DNA from 4 places in the Tatumella terrea genome. Region 4 is predicted to be linked to each of the others. Evidence: predicted binding sites of a transcription regulator. Region 4 holds the regulator's gene; each other region holds the start of a gene.
What was found. Region 4 encodes PurR, which represses purine synthesis genes. Its sites were predicted from a motif close to CANGCAAACGTTTGCNTG; they were not measured.
Positions count from the first base shown of each region.

Region 1: the regulator PurR is predicted to act here: its motif matches at 1,771-1,788, upstream of ABD035_RS00575 (nucleoside-specific channel-forming protein Tsx).
Region 2: the regulator PurR is predicted to act here: its motif matches at 1,732-1,749, upstream of purL (phosphoribosylformylglycinamidine synthase).
Region 3: the regulator PurR is predicted to act here: its motif matches at 1,518-1,535, upstream of cvpA (colicin V production protein).

Region 1 is NZ_BAAAFX010000002.1:113,886-117,072, forward strand. Features, by position in the region: gene ABD035_RS00570 (MFS transporter) at 1-590, opposite strand, end outside; gene ABD035_RS00575 (nucleoside-specific channel-forming protein Tsx) at 814-1,686, opposite strand; gene ABD035_RS00580 (OsmC family protein) at 2,129-2,602, shown strand; gene ABD035_RS00585 (LysR family transcriptional regulator) at 2,641-3,187, shown strand, end outside.
Region 2 is NZ_BAAAFX010000014.1:201,849-205,035, reverse strand. Features, by position in the region: gene tadA (tRNA adenosine(34) deaminase TadA) at 1-107, shown strand, start outside; gene mltF (membrane-bound lytic murein transglycosylase MltF) at 117-1,568, opposite strand; gene purL (phosphoribosylformylglycinamidine synthase) at 1,839-3,187, shown strand, end outside.
Region 3 is NZ_BAAAFX010000021.1:25,323-28,509, forward strand. Features, by position in the region: gene folC (bifunctional tetrahydrofolate synthase/dihydrofolate synthase) at 1-534, shown strand, start outside; gene ABD035_RS15830 (SPOR domain-containing protein) at 524-1,384, shown strand; gene cvpA (colicin V production protein) at 1,596-2,084, shown strand; gene purF (amidophosphoribosyltransferase) at 2,121-3,187, shown strand, end outside.
Region 4 is NZ_BAAAFX010000006.1:279,015-282,201, forward strand. Features, by position in the region: gene punR (DNA-binding transcriptional activator PunR) at 1-752, shown strand, start outside; gene purR (HTH-type transcriptional repressor PurR) at 762-1,787, opposite strand; gene cydH (cytochrome bd-I oxidase subunit CydH) at 2,057-2,146, shown strand; gene ABD035_RS04330 (C40 family peptidase) at 2,265-3,062, opposite strand.

The sequences.
Region 1 (3,187 bases), on a different contig from region 4:
AGAAGAGTTTGCGGAATAAGCCACCAGGACATGATGGCCACGACAGGGACAGAAAGAAACTGGATAAAGAAAGAGAAAGCAAAAGCCCGGCTGCGTAAATGTGCCGGCATCCATTCCGAGAGATAGGTATCAATCGTGACCAGTTCGACCCCCAGACCCACCCCGACCAGAAAACGGCAAAGAATGATGCCTTCTGCACTGTTCTGAAAGGCCATCAGCAGAGAAAACACCCCGTACCAGGCAAGTGCACACATAAAGGTCAGCCGGCGGCCAAATCTGTCTGCATATTTGGCCAGTAAACTGGCACCGAAAAATAAACCGAGGAAGGTGACCGAAGCGAAAGCTGCCTGATCAGAAATACCAAAAACACCTTCATTCCCCGTATGAAATATCTTAGCTGCCAGTAAACCTGAACTAATATATCCTGTTTCAAAGAGATCGTAGAGTTCAAAGAATCCGCCGAGGGCTAACAGAGAAATAAAACACCAGAGGCTTTTACTTGCCGGTAATGCATCAATGCGTCCGGCGATTGTCGTATTATTTCGATTGGGAGTAGCAGATATCTCTGCTGTAATACAAGACGATGACATAAATAACTTAACCCCGGGCTTACTGTATTTGCAATTCTGCTGATCCACAATTTTTATTGGAAAGGTAAGATAAGCAGTGAACGAGAATGCAGAATAGTCGAAGGAAATAAAAAAGACGAGGGTAAATTTTTAGTCATTAACCGTAATAATAGCGGGGGATGTTCCGCGAAATATTTTCCCGCGGAACAATACCGTTAATAATAATAACGGAGAGCGGAATTAATCAGAAACTATATCCGACCACCGCATAGTAGCCCCATCCGGTATTTCGGGTAGAAAAATCACCCTGACCAAAGTTAAGGGTTGATCCATCGGCCCACTGTCCGCCGTTATGGAAGTAACGGGCGACCAGAGAGTAATGCCAGTGATCATAGGACAGAGACAGGATATGGCTGGAGGCGATAGAGTTACCGGTACGCACAGGGCCAGCTTTCTCACCCAGATCAGAATCCCAGTCTACGTTAGTAAAACCAATATAGGCGAGGTTGCCGCCCCACAGGGTGGTCAGTGGTAACATATATTTAATTTTAAAACGGTAACCGTCCCAGCTATTTTCATTGGCGGCACCGTAGTTCTGCCATTGATATTTAGCGTAAACGTTCATGGATAATGCCAGTTTTGTGCCGGTATCAATATCGGTCCCCAGCCCCATATACCAGGTGTTCTGGCGGTTAGCATTATTCGGGCCCATATCGTAAATATAGTTATTGGCAAAATACCATTCTTTAAAAGGACCAAAGCCCAGGTCAGTGCCGGTCAGCTTATCAATCGAGAAGCGGGGTTCAATTTCCATAAACATGGGTGAACCTTTGTGTCTGTCCCAGATCCCGTTGTCATTCCCGTTTCCGGTCCCGAAGAATTTCGGTAAATCGAGGTACCCATAAAAATCAAACCAGTCTTTATGAGCAAAGGCTTCATATTCCAGGTAGAGATCATTATTTAACTGAGGTCCGAAACGGGTGTGATAACTGCCAACGACATTCACACTCTGATGCCACCAGTCAGAGACATACTCCGGGGAGGAGTCTGCCGCATAGGTATGGCCCGCCACAGAGCCTGCCAGAAGTGTTGCTGCCATCATTATTTTATATTTCATTTTATAGCCACCATTTGCTGAACACTGAAAGAGCGCATCTGAAGACAGACGCAAAGAAAATGGAGTCAAACCAGATGCATAAGACAGATAAACCGTTGCGTATCCGGAATGATCATGCCGGATATCATACGACAGGAAAGGGAGAATCCTCACAATTGTTATAATCTGTTTCATTTTTTAGCAAAACTAATGTGATCCAGATCATATTAGTATCATTTTTCTTAAGTCTGATGAGGTGGCCTGCGGGAATAGTTTGCCAGAAAACGCTATTTGCCGCGGGCGGGAGCCGGAGACGGATCCGCGGGAAAGCCTCCCGGGAATGCCTTAAAAGTGAACGCGGAGAAATGACTTCCCGGAAATATACATAACAAAGTATGATGATTTACTCCTGGCAGCGTCGATCAGAGGTTGTCGCCGGAAATAAAAACCTACGGGGAAGATTATGGCCGCAAGACAGCATCATTATCGTGTGACAGTTCGCTGGACGGGAAACCGTGGCGAAGGAACATCGTCTTATCAGGCCTATGGGCGTGAAGGGGAGTTGCAGGCTGAAGGGCGACAGCCGATTGCACTGAGTGCAGACCCTGCTTTCCGGGGCGACTATACCCGCTGGAATCCTGAACAGCTCCTGCTGGCATCGGTCTCTGCCTGCCATAAATTATGGTATCTGCATTTATGTGCAGATGCCGGTATCGTGGTGGAAGAGTATCAGGATGAGGCCGAAGGGACGATGGTGGAAGGGGTGAAAGGCCATTTTACCGGCATCATACTCAAGCCGCGTATCCGCCTGCAGAATGATCATGACAGGGATCGGGCCACGGCCCTCCATCACAACGCGCATGATGCCTGTTTTATCGCAAATTCGGTTAATTTCCCGGTGGAATGCCGGCCGGAATTTGTGACCAGCGGCGGGTAACGCCTTCCAGCACCGGACGACCGGTAACAGGATAACGAATGCAACAGGGTGAAAACCTGCAGGCGATGTATATTTTTGCCCGGGTGGTGGAACAACAAAGCTTCAGTCTGGCCGCGGGGTTACTGGGCGTATCCACCGCCACCGTCAGCCGTGAAATCGCCGCACTTGAAAACCGCCTGGCGATGAAATTATTGCACCGTACCACCCGCAAGGTGACCGTCACCGAATGCGGCCTGCTTTATTACCGCTATTGTGAAAGCCTTAGCCGGCAGGTGTCAGCGGCGGATGATTTTATTCACCGCATGCACAGTCAGCCGGCGGGTCAGGTCAGGCTGGTGGCTCCGGTCACTTACGGGTGTCAATGCATCGTCCCGCTACTGCAACCCTTTATGCAGCAAAATATTCATGTGCGTGTCGATCTTGACCTGAGCGACAGAGAACCGGATATGATGCATGATGATATTGATGTGGCGATCGTGGTTCGTCAGCGGCCCCCGGATCAGGGGATATCGCAGCCGCTCTCGGTGATCCATTGGGGACTGTATGCCGCGGAGAGTTATCTGGACAGGCACCCCGGGCTGACGT
Region 2 (3,187 bases), on a different contig from region 4:
AGGGGGGCGTGCTGGCAGAAGCGTGTGCGAATCAGTTAAGCGAGTTCTTCCGCCAGCGCAGAGCACAAAAAAAAGCGCTGCGTCAGACGCAGCGCGAGGATCAGTAGGTTATCGGATCAGTTCATCGCTATTTGTGGCTCTGACGGAGAAGGCATGTCAGAGTCAGGAATAGGGATGATTTGTTGCTTCTTCTTTTCTGCTTCCTGCAGATATCCGACCAGGCTGATATTGTACTTACGAATATTTTCCACGTAATTATAGGCTTCGGTGCCGCGGGCAAACCCGTAAGTGGTCTGACGGTAGTAGCGCTTCTGTGACAGCAGCGGCAGCCGTTGTTTAACATCGGCCCAGCTGTCCGGGTTAGCGCCCTGCATCATGGTCAGCTTGCGCGCATCCATCATATGAGCAAAGCCCATATTATAGGCCGCCAGCGCAAACCAGATCCGCTCATCCTGAGGGATGGTCGGCGGAACTTTATCCATCAGCTTCTGCAAATACTGGCTACCGCCACGAATACTTTCTGCGGCGTCCAGGCGATTAGCCACATCCAGACTGTCGGCAGTATTACGTGTCAGCATCATCATGCCCCGGACCCCGGTCGGAGAGGTGGCCTGCGGGTCCCAGTGAGATTCCTGGTAAGCAATGGCTGCGAGCAGTCGCCAGTCGATCTGGCTGGCGTACTTCCTGAACAGCGGCTGTAATGACGGTAACGTACTGTCGATAGCCCGCAGAAAAGTCCGGGTATCGACATAATCAAAGCTGCCGGTATGCCCCAGATATTTCTCATCCAGTCTGGCCAGTGTGCCTTCTTCATTCAGCTGGTTGTAAAAATCCAGCAGTGCAGCGTTCAGACTATCGTCAGCCGTTTTTGCCATATACCAGTTAACCGGCGCTTCATTGGTGACATCAAATGCCACGGCCAGTTGCGGGTGGATGCGTTGCATCATCCCGATAGTGGCTGAATCGCCGATGGTATAATCCAGTTTGCCGTCAGCCACCTGCTCCAGCATGGCTTGCGGACTGAGCTTATTCTCCACATGCCAGCTGAGTTGCGGATATTTATTCGCTTTGAACGCCTGCAAGGTCGAAATAAAGGACGACTCCGAAGGCACCGACAAGGTGCCGTGTAAATCATCCAGATTTTTCGGGCGGGGTTTATCCACCCGGTAAACCAGTTGCTGCGTTGTCATATAATAAGCAGGGCCGCTACGGTAATCGCGTTGACGTTCTGCATCCCAGGCGAGTCCGGCAGCCAGGATATCGGTACGATGATGGTTAAGATCATCAAACAGGCTTTCAATGTTTGGACGTACGGAGATGTCCAGCTTCACGCCCAGATAGTCTGCAAAGCGTTTAGCCAGCTCATAATCCATCCCCGTCGGATTTTTGCTGTTCTTTTGCCAGGTCAGAGAAGAGCTTATGGTGCTGACACGTAACACTCCGCGGGATTTAATCTGCGACAGAGTATCTTGTGTACCTGAATGCCAGGAGATAGCAGGCCATAGAGCCATTGCCAGTAACAAGGTGACAAGACCGATCAAAAGATAATTTAATTTTAAATATTTCAAAAAGTTATCTCGTTAATCAGCTCCGGGTTTAGCCTTTTGGCAGGAATGTAACAGAGGGTAAACTCCCCGGAGCGAGGTGCATTCTGAGCAACAAAACGACAAAGAGCAACTTTTATAGCAAGAAATGTTTGTTTTTTGACCGCAGGATTATCCGCAGAAAATCAACGCAAACGGTTTCGTAACAGAGGGTTATTCTTTATAATGGCGTCCGTTTTCCCCTGTTGCGCCCAATGAAGCGTCGTCCGGCGTTTCGAAGACGAGAGATCTTTAATGATGGAAATTTTGCGTGGCTCGCCCGCTCTGTCGGCATTTCGTATTAACAAACTCCTGAACAGTTTCAGAAATGCTCACCTGCCCGTCAGCGATATTTATGCTGAATATGTACATTTTGCCGATGTCAGTTCCCCCCTGAGTGATGATGAAAAAAACCGTCTTCAACGTCTTCTTAAATACGGCCCCTCACTGGCGGAGCATGAACCTGCCGGACGCTTATTACTGGTGACTCCTCGTCCCGGGACGATTTCTCCCTGGTCTTCTAAAGCCACGGATATTGCCCATAACTGTGAACTGGCGAAAGTCATCCGTCTGGAAAGAGGGCTGGCGTTCTATATTCAGGCTGAGACTATTTCAGAGGCTCAATGGGCTGAATTGTCCGCGTTATTACATGACCGGATGATGGAAACGGTTTATACCTCACTGACTCAGGCGCAGCAGTTATTTGTTCAGCAAACGCCTCAGCCGGTAAAAGCGGTCGATATCCTTGGTAAAGGTCGTCAGGCTTTGGAAGAAGCGAACGCGTCTCTCGGCCTGGCTCTGGCAGAGGACGAAATTGACTACCTGCTGGCTGCGTTTACCGGACTGGGACGCAATCCTAACGATATCGAACTCTATATGTTTGCTCAGGCTAACTCTGAGCACTGCCGGCATAAAATTTTCAATGCCGACTGGATCATCGATGGTGTTCAACAGCCGAAATCGCTGTTTAAGATGATCAAAAATACCTTTGAGAAAAACCCTGAGCACGTGCTGTCGGCCTATAAAGATAATGCCGCCGTGATGGAAGGCTCGAAGGTTGGCCGTTTTTATGCGGACGATAAGCAGGGGATTTACGATTTCCACCAGGAAGATGCCCATATCCTGATGAAAGTCGAAACGCATAACCACCCGACGGCGATTTCTCCGTGGCCGGGGGCCGCGACCGGATCCGGGGGTGAAATCCGTGATGAAGGCGCGACCGGACGAGGTGCTAAACCTAAAGCCGGTCTCAGCGGTTTCTCTGTCTCTAACCTGCGTATTCCGGGCTTTGAACAGCCGTGGGAGCAGGATTTCGGTAAACCGGATCGTATCGTGACCGCACTGGAGATCATGACCGATGGTCCGTTGGGCGGAGCGGCATTTAACAATGAATTTGGTCGTCCGGCGCTGAACGGATACTTCCGTACTTATGAAGCGCGGGTGACCAGCCATAACGGTGAAGAACTGCGTGGTTACCATAAGCCGGTCATGCTGGCCGGAGGGATCGGTAACATCCGTGGTGATCATGTGCAGAAAGGTGAGATCAGCATCGGCGCTAAACTGATCGTGCTGGGCGGTCCGGCGATGAATATCGGTCTGGGCGG
Region 3 (3,187 bases), on a different contig from region 4:
CGCGGCCTGCCTCTGCCCCGGGTCCCCCTCCCGAATGCTGCGACCGCGCTGGCTGCCCTGAGGGTGTCCGGTTTACAGGTCAGCGAAGCCTGTATTCGTGAAAATCTGCCGGGCATTGTCCTGCCGGGGCGTTTCCAGACGATCAGTGAATCTCCGCGGGTGATCCTGGATGTGGCTCATAATCCGCATGCAGCCGCTTTTCTGGCCTCACAACTCGCGACATTACCGCGCGTGGGTAAAGTCAGAGCCGTGGTCGGTATGCTGCATGATAAAGATATCGCCGGTACGCTGGCCGAACTCCGTCCTCAGGTCGATAACTGGTATTGCGCGCCGCTCGAAGGCCCGCGGGGAGCCCGTGCTGAAGAACTGATGGCCCATTTGCCGCAGGCAGAATGTTTTGCTACGGTGGAAGACGCGTGGAAAGCGGCACGACAGCAGGCCGGGGCACAGGACATTATTCTGGTTTGTGGTTCCTTCCATACGGTCGCTCATGTGATGACGTCTGTCTCAGGGGAGAAGGGAAGTGGCGAGTAAATTTCAGAATCGTTTAGTCGGGACGGTTATCCTGGTCGCGATTGGTGTGATTGTATTGCCGGGATTGCTGGACGGTAAGAAAAAGCATTACCAGGAAGAGTTCGCGGCCATTCCTCTGGTGCCTAAGCCCGGCGACCAGCAGGATAACGATCTGGTGCCGCCAGTGACTCAGCCGTTGACGGCGGCACCTGCCGCGTCAGCCGCTGCGGGGAGTGCAGCCAGTGCTGCGGCGAATGCCGGCACAGTGACACCTGGCAGCAGCCACGGTGATTCAGTTCCGCCGGCACCGGACCGTCAGTCACCGGTGACTGACTCTTCAACGGTAGTCAGTCCGTCGGCGTCATCACAGGCGGAGAAACTTCGCCAGCAGCAACAACAGCAACAACAGCAACAACAGCAACAGCAACAGCAGGCTGAGCGTCAGAAGCAGGCGCAGTTAGCCCGTGAGCGTCAGGCGGAAGAGCGTGCCCGTCAGCAGGCGGCCGATGCTGCCACGAAGGCTAAGGCCCGACAGGCACAGCAGGAACGCGAACGCGCGAGAGCATTACAGGCACTGAATGATCAGTCTTCAGCACCACAGCCTCAGAGTAAACCGGAAACTCCGTCAGGACAGGCCTGGGTTATTCAGCTGGGAGCATTGAAAAATGCAGCCAGGGTCAGTGAAATTGTGGCGCAGCTACGCAGTGCCGGGTTCAGGGCCTATTCTCTGCCGGCAGAACCGGTTCAGGGAGAAATTAACCGCATTCTGGTCGGTCCGGACAGCTCGAAAAGTCATTTGCAGTCTCAGGTGGCTGAACTGAAGAGTAAAACCGGCCTGAGCGGCGTGATACGGCCATATTCAGCCCGCTGAACCGGCCCCCGGGAACGGGGGCCAGGTCGGTTACGGTGAATTGTTATATAATTCATATAGATAAATATTTTTAATCTCAGGGTAATGAATAAAAAATTTCATTACCCTTTTTCTCTGTCGTCCGGGAAAACGCTACGCAAACGTTTTCTTTTTCTGTTAAAATGCGCCGCGAACAGATGGCAGAAAGGATCATAGTGCGCCGGAAACATACATGAACTGGATTGATTACGTCATTATAGGGATTATCGGATTCTCAGCCTTTGTGAGTCTGATCAGGGGCTTTGTCCGTGAAGCTTTATCTTTAGTCACCTGGGGATGTGCGTTTTTTGTCGCGAGTCATTATTTTTCCTATCTGGCCGTCTGGTTTACCGGGTTTGAAGAACCCCTGGTACGAAATGGTGTAGCAATAGCCGTACTTTTTATTGCGACGCTGATTGTCGGGGCCATAGTAAATTATGTGATTGGAACGCTGGTGGAAAAAACCGGTTTGTCCGGGACGGACCGTGTGTTAGGTGTCTGTTTTGGCGCATTAAGAGGCGTGCTGATTGTTTCGGCCATCCTCTTTTTTCTGGATACCTTTACCGGATTTTCTAAAAGCACGGACTGGACACAGTCACAATTGATCCCTCAATTCAGCGGTATCATCAGATGGTTTTTTGATTATTTACAGAGCACGTCGAGTTTTTTACCCCGGTCATAAGGTCGGGGGGATGCGGCTTAATGAGGAAATGACAACATGTGCGGTATTGTCGGTATCACCGGATTTCTGCCGGTTAACCAGTCTATTTATGATGCTTTAACTGTGTTACAGCATCGCGGTCAGGATGCAGCAGGTATCTGTACCATCGATAGCATGAATTGCTTTCGCCTGCGCAAAGCAAACGGACTGGTGAGCGATGTGTTTGAAGCACGTCATATGCAGCGCCTCCAGGGAAACATGGGCATTGGTCATGTTCGTTACCCGACAGCAGGTAGCTCAAGTGCCTCTGAAGCCCAGCCCTTTTATGTAAACTCCCCTTACGGTATTACATTGGCGCATAACGGTAACCTGACAAACGCCCATGAATTACGTTCCCGCCTGTTTGAGCACGGTCGTCGCCATGTAAATACCACCTCGGACTCTGAGGTGCTGCTGAATATCTTTGCCCAGGAACTGGACCGTTTTCAGGATTATCCGCTGTCGGCGGACAATATCTTTGCGGCGGTAGAGTCCTTACACAAACAGGTGAGGGGCGCCTATGCCGTTGTTTCCATGATCATCGGTCATGGCATGGTGGCATTCCGCGATCCCAACGGTATTCGTCCGCTGGTGCTGGGTAAACGCGTACTGCCGGATCAACGCGTTGAGTATATGGTGGCGTCCGAGAGTGTTGCGCTGGATACTCTGGGCTTTGAATTTATCCGCGATGTCGCCCCCGGTGAAGCGGTCTATATCACCGAAAAAGGACAGCTTTCTACCCGCCAGTGTGCCGAAAATCCGAAGTGTAATCCGTGCCTGTTTGAATATGTTTACTTTGCCCGTCCGGACTCCTTCCTGGACAAAATTTCGGTATACAGTGCCCGTGTGCGCATGGGAACAAAACTGGGCGAAAAAATTGCACGGGAATGGGAAGACCTGGATATCGATGTGGTTATTCCTATCCCGGAAACCTCGACCGATGTGGCGCTGGAAATTGCCCGTATCCTTGATAAACCTTACCGCCAGGGGTTTGTAAAAAACCGCTATGTGGGCCGGACATTTATCATGCCAGGACAGCAGATGCGCCGCAGTGCGGTCCGTCGTAAACTGAACGCTAACCGTGC
Region 4 (3,187 bases):
GCCATCACCGGGATGTGATCCTCACCCCGGCCGGGGAACATTTTATCCGTGAAAGCCGGGGGGTTATCAAAAAAATGCAATCTACCCGTCGTCAGTGTCAGCAACTGGCGAACGGCTGGCGTGGACAGGTCAGTATCGCCGTGGACAGGATTGTTAAACCGCAACGTATGCAGCAACTGGTGACTGACTTTTATCGCCATTTTCCGGATATTGAATTGCACATCAGTGAAGAAGTGTTTAATGGTGTATGGGATGCGCTGGCCGATGGCAGGGTGGATATGGCTATTGGTGCAACCCGTGCCGTGCCGGTGACCGGGCGGTTTGACTTCCGGGATATGGGGCACCTGAACTGGCGTTGTATTGTCAGTGCCGATCACCCTCTGGCGACAGGGGGGCCGCCGGGAGAAGAGAAATTGCGCGCCTGGCCCTCACTGATGCTGGAAGATACGTCCAGGGCCTTACCCCGACGTATCACCTGGTCACTGGATAATCAGCGACGTATGCCGGTGCCGGACTGGCAAACCGGTCTCGACTGCGTCAGGGCTGGGTTGTGTGTCGCCATGGTGCCGGGCCATCTGGCCAGGCCGCTGTTATCCCACGGCGAGGCCAGAGAATTACAGTTACCCGCCCCGTTTCCGGAAAGCCCCTGTTGCGTCAGTTGGGCCGGGGAACGTAGCTCACCGGCCTTACGCTGGATCCTCGACTACCTCGGGGATACTGACACACTGAATCAGGAGTGGCTGAGGGAATAAACGTGGCGCTTAGCGACGATAATCGACAAAAGGCCCATCCGTCACCGAACGGCGCTCAATCAGCCGTGGATTGACCTCAATGGTCTGAGGCTCCTCGCGTTTATTGACGATGCGGTCCAGCAACATATCCAGTGCCTTTTCACCCAGTTCACTTTTCGGCTGATGGATAGTGGTCAGCGCCGGGGTGAAGTAACGTGAATTGCGCACGTTATCATAGCCGATGATCGATATATCCTGCGGGACGCGTAATCCCTGTTCATCGGCAGCACAGATGGCACCCATCGCCATAATATCGCCGCCGCAGAACACCGCGGTCGGCAGTTGGGGTTGCGCAAGCAGCTGCTGCATGGCCTGATAGCCGGACTCCGGTTCAAAATCGCCCTGTACCAGCCATTCGTCACGCAGGGTGATACCGGCTTCCTGTAATGCTTTCAGGAAGCCAGACAGGCGTCCGCCTCCGGTGTTGCGTTCCATCTGCCCCGGGATACAGCCGATATCACGGTGACCCCGTTCGATCAGATAGCGTCCGGCCATATATCCGCCCTGGAAAGCGTTGTCCAGAATGGTATCGGTAAAATCCCCGCGGGAAACGCCCCAGTCCATGACCACCATCGGAATATTGCGGCTCTGTTCCAGCATATCCAGTAAGTCCTGCGGATACTCCGCACACATCACCAGCAGACCATCCACCCGTTTCTGGGCCATCATCGACAGGTAAGCACGCTGTTTTTTCAGATCATTATCGGCATTTCCGAGGATCAGGGTATAACCGTTCTCGAAACATTTTTTCTCGATAACTTCGATGATCTCTGCAAAATAGGGGGCTTCCAGGGACGTCGACAGCAGTCCTATGGTCCGGGTGTTATTCACTTTAAGACTTCTGGCGACGGCACTCGGGGAATAATGCAATTCATTAATTGCCTCCCGGACAGCCTTGCAGGTGTCTTCCGCAACAAAGCGGGTCTGATTAATGACATGTGAAACGGTAGTGGTGGAAACCCCTGCGCGTTTCGCCACATCTTTAATAGTTGCCATTCAATACTTACTCCGGGTTTATCATTATTCTGTGCTGGCCGAGTTAATCGTTTGCGTTTGCCCGAACTCAGGCAATCGTTCGTAATGTAGGGGGGACGATTGACCTGTGACGGGACGATAATCGCGCTCGAAATTTCAGCACGCATCATCGTTGCGCAACGAAGGGCGGCAATTCTAGCAAGGTCACGCCAATAAAACGAGATTTTTGCGCAACAGTATGGTAATTATAATAATGTCCACACAATTGTTGTGCTTATAAGGGGGAGCGAATGGATACTGATCTTAAACTGGCACTGACCACCACGGTTGTCGCATTACTGATGATTTGTGCATTCAGTTTTACTGCAATTATGCATTAACGGATGCATCCGGCCCCGGGAGGGTATTTCTGTCCCGCGACGGTAAATAAAAAAGCCTGAACAGTGTTCAGGCTTTTTTATGCTTCCTCTGTCGGAAGGACCGGTAACCGGTGCTGAATTAGCGTACCGTCGTCGGGGTCATCACGCGGCGGGCACCAATGTAGTGGCTCTGCCAGTATTCGTTGCTCAGGGCACTGATCTGTATGTCTTTGCCGGTACGCGGGGACTGAATAAATTTACCGTTACCCAGGTAGACACCGACATGGTCGGCCTTTTCACGGCCATGAATATGGAAGAACACCAGGTCGCCTTTTTCTAACTGATTACGTTTGATCGGCGCGGCATCGCGCAGGTGGAACATTTCGTTAGCGGTACGCGGGATCCGGTAATTCACCAAATCTTTATAGGCGTAATAGACCAGTCCGCTGCAATCGAAACCGGTATGGGGCGAAGAGCCTCCCCACTGATAGGGTTTACCTAGCTGGTCCATCAGTTTAACCATGGCGGTTTGACGGGCTTTCTGATAACGCATGCGGTGCGTACTGCTCATACGAATAGCGGTCAGTTTCTCTGACGGGCGGGCGTTCGATTTACGGGCAACGGGGCGATGACGTCCGTAAACTTTCTTTTCAATACGGTGATGTTCTGCGGTGCGGTGTTGCTCTTCACGGGCAGGATGTTCTCTGAGTTTGCGATGGCTGGCTAAGGCTTTTACACGGTGGCTAAGGGGCTGACGCGTTTTATGCCGTGAGCTGGTGGCTTTCACCGGTCTGCGCTTTCTTCGCATATCTTCGGTAACATTTTTCCGTGTCGCTTTATGATGAGAGACATTAATAGCAGAACGTGGCGCAGCTTCGGCGACGTTAAAAAACAGCTGTGCAACAGCAAGAATAAAAAGCGTGATAAGTAAACGCATAGTTGTCAGGTTACAGGTTAAATGTCCCGGAAAGAGAGAACATATTTAAAAAATAACATCTGACCTTTCAGCCAGCCCCAAATGCATTCTAATCCAGGTATTTATCAAATGTTAAGGTCTTTTTT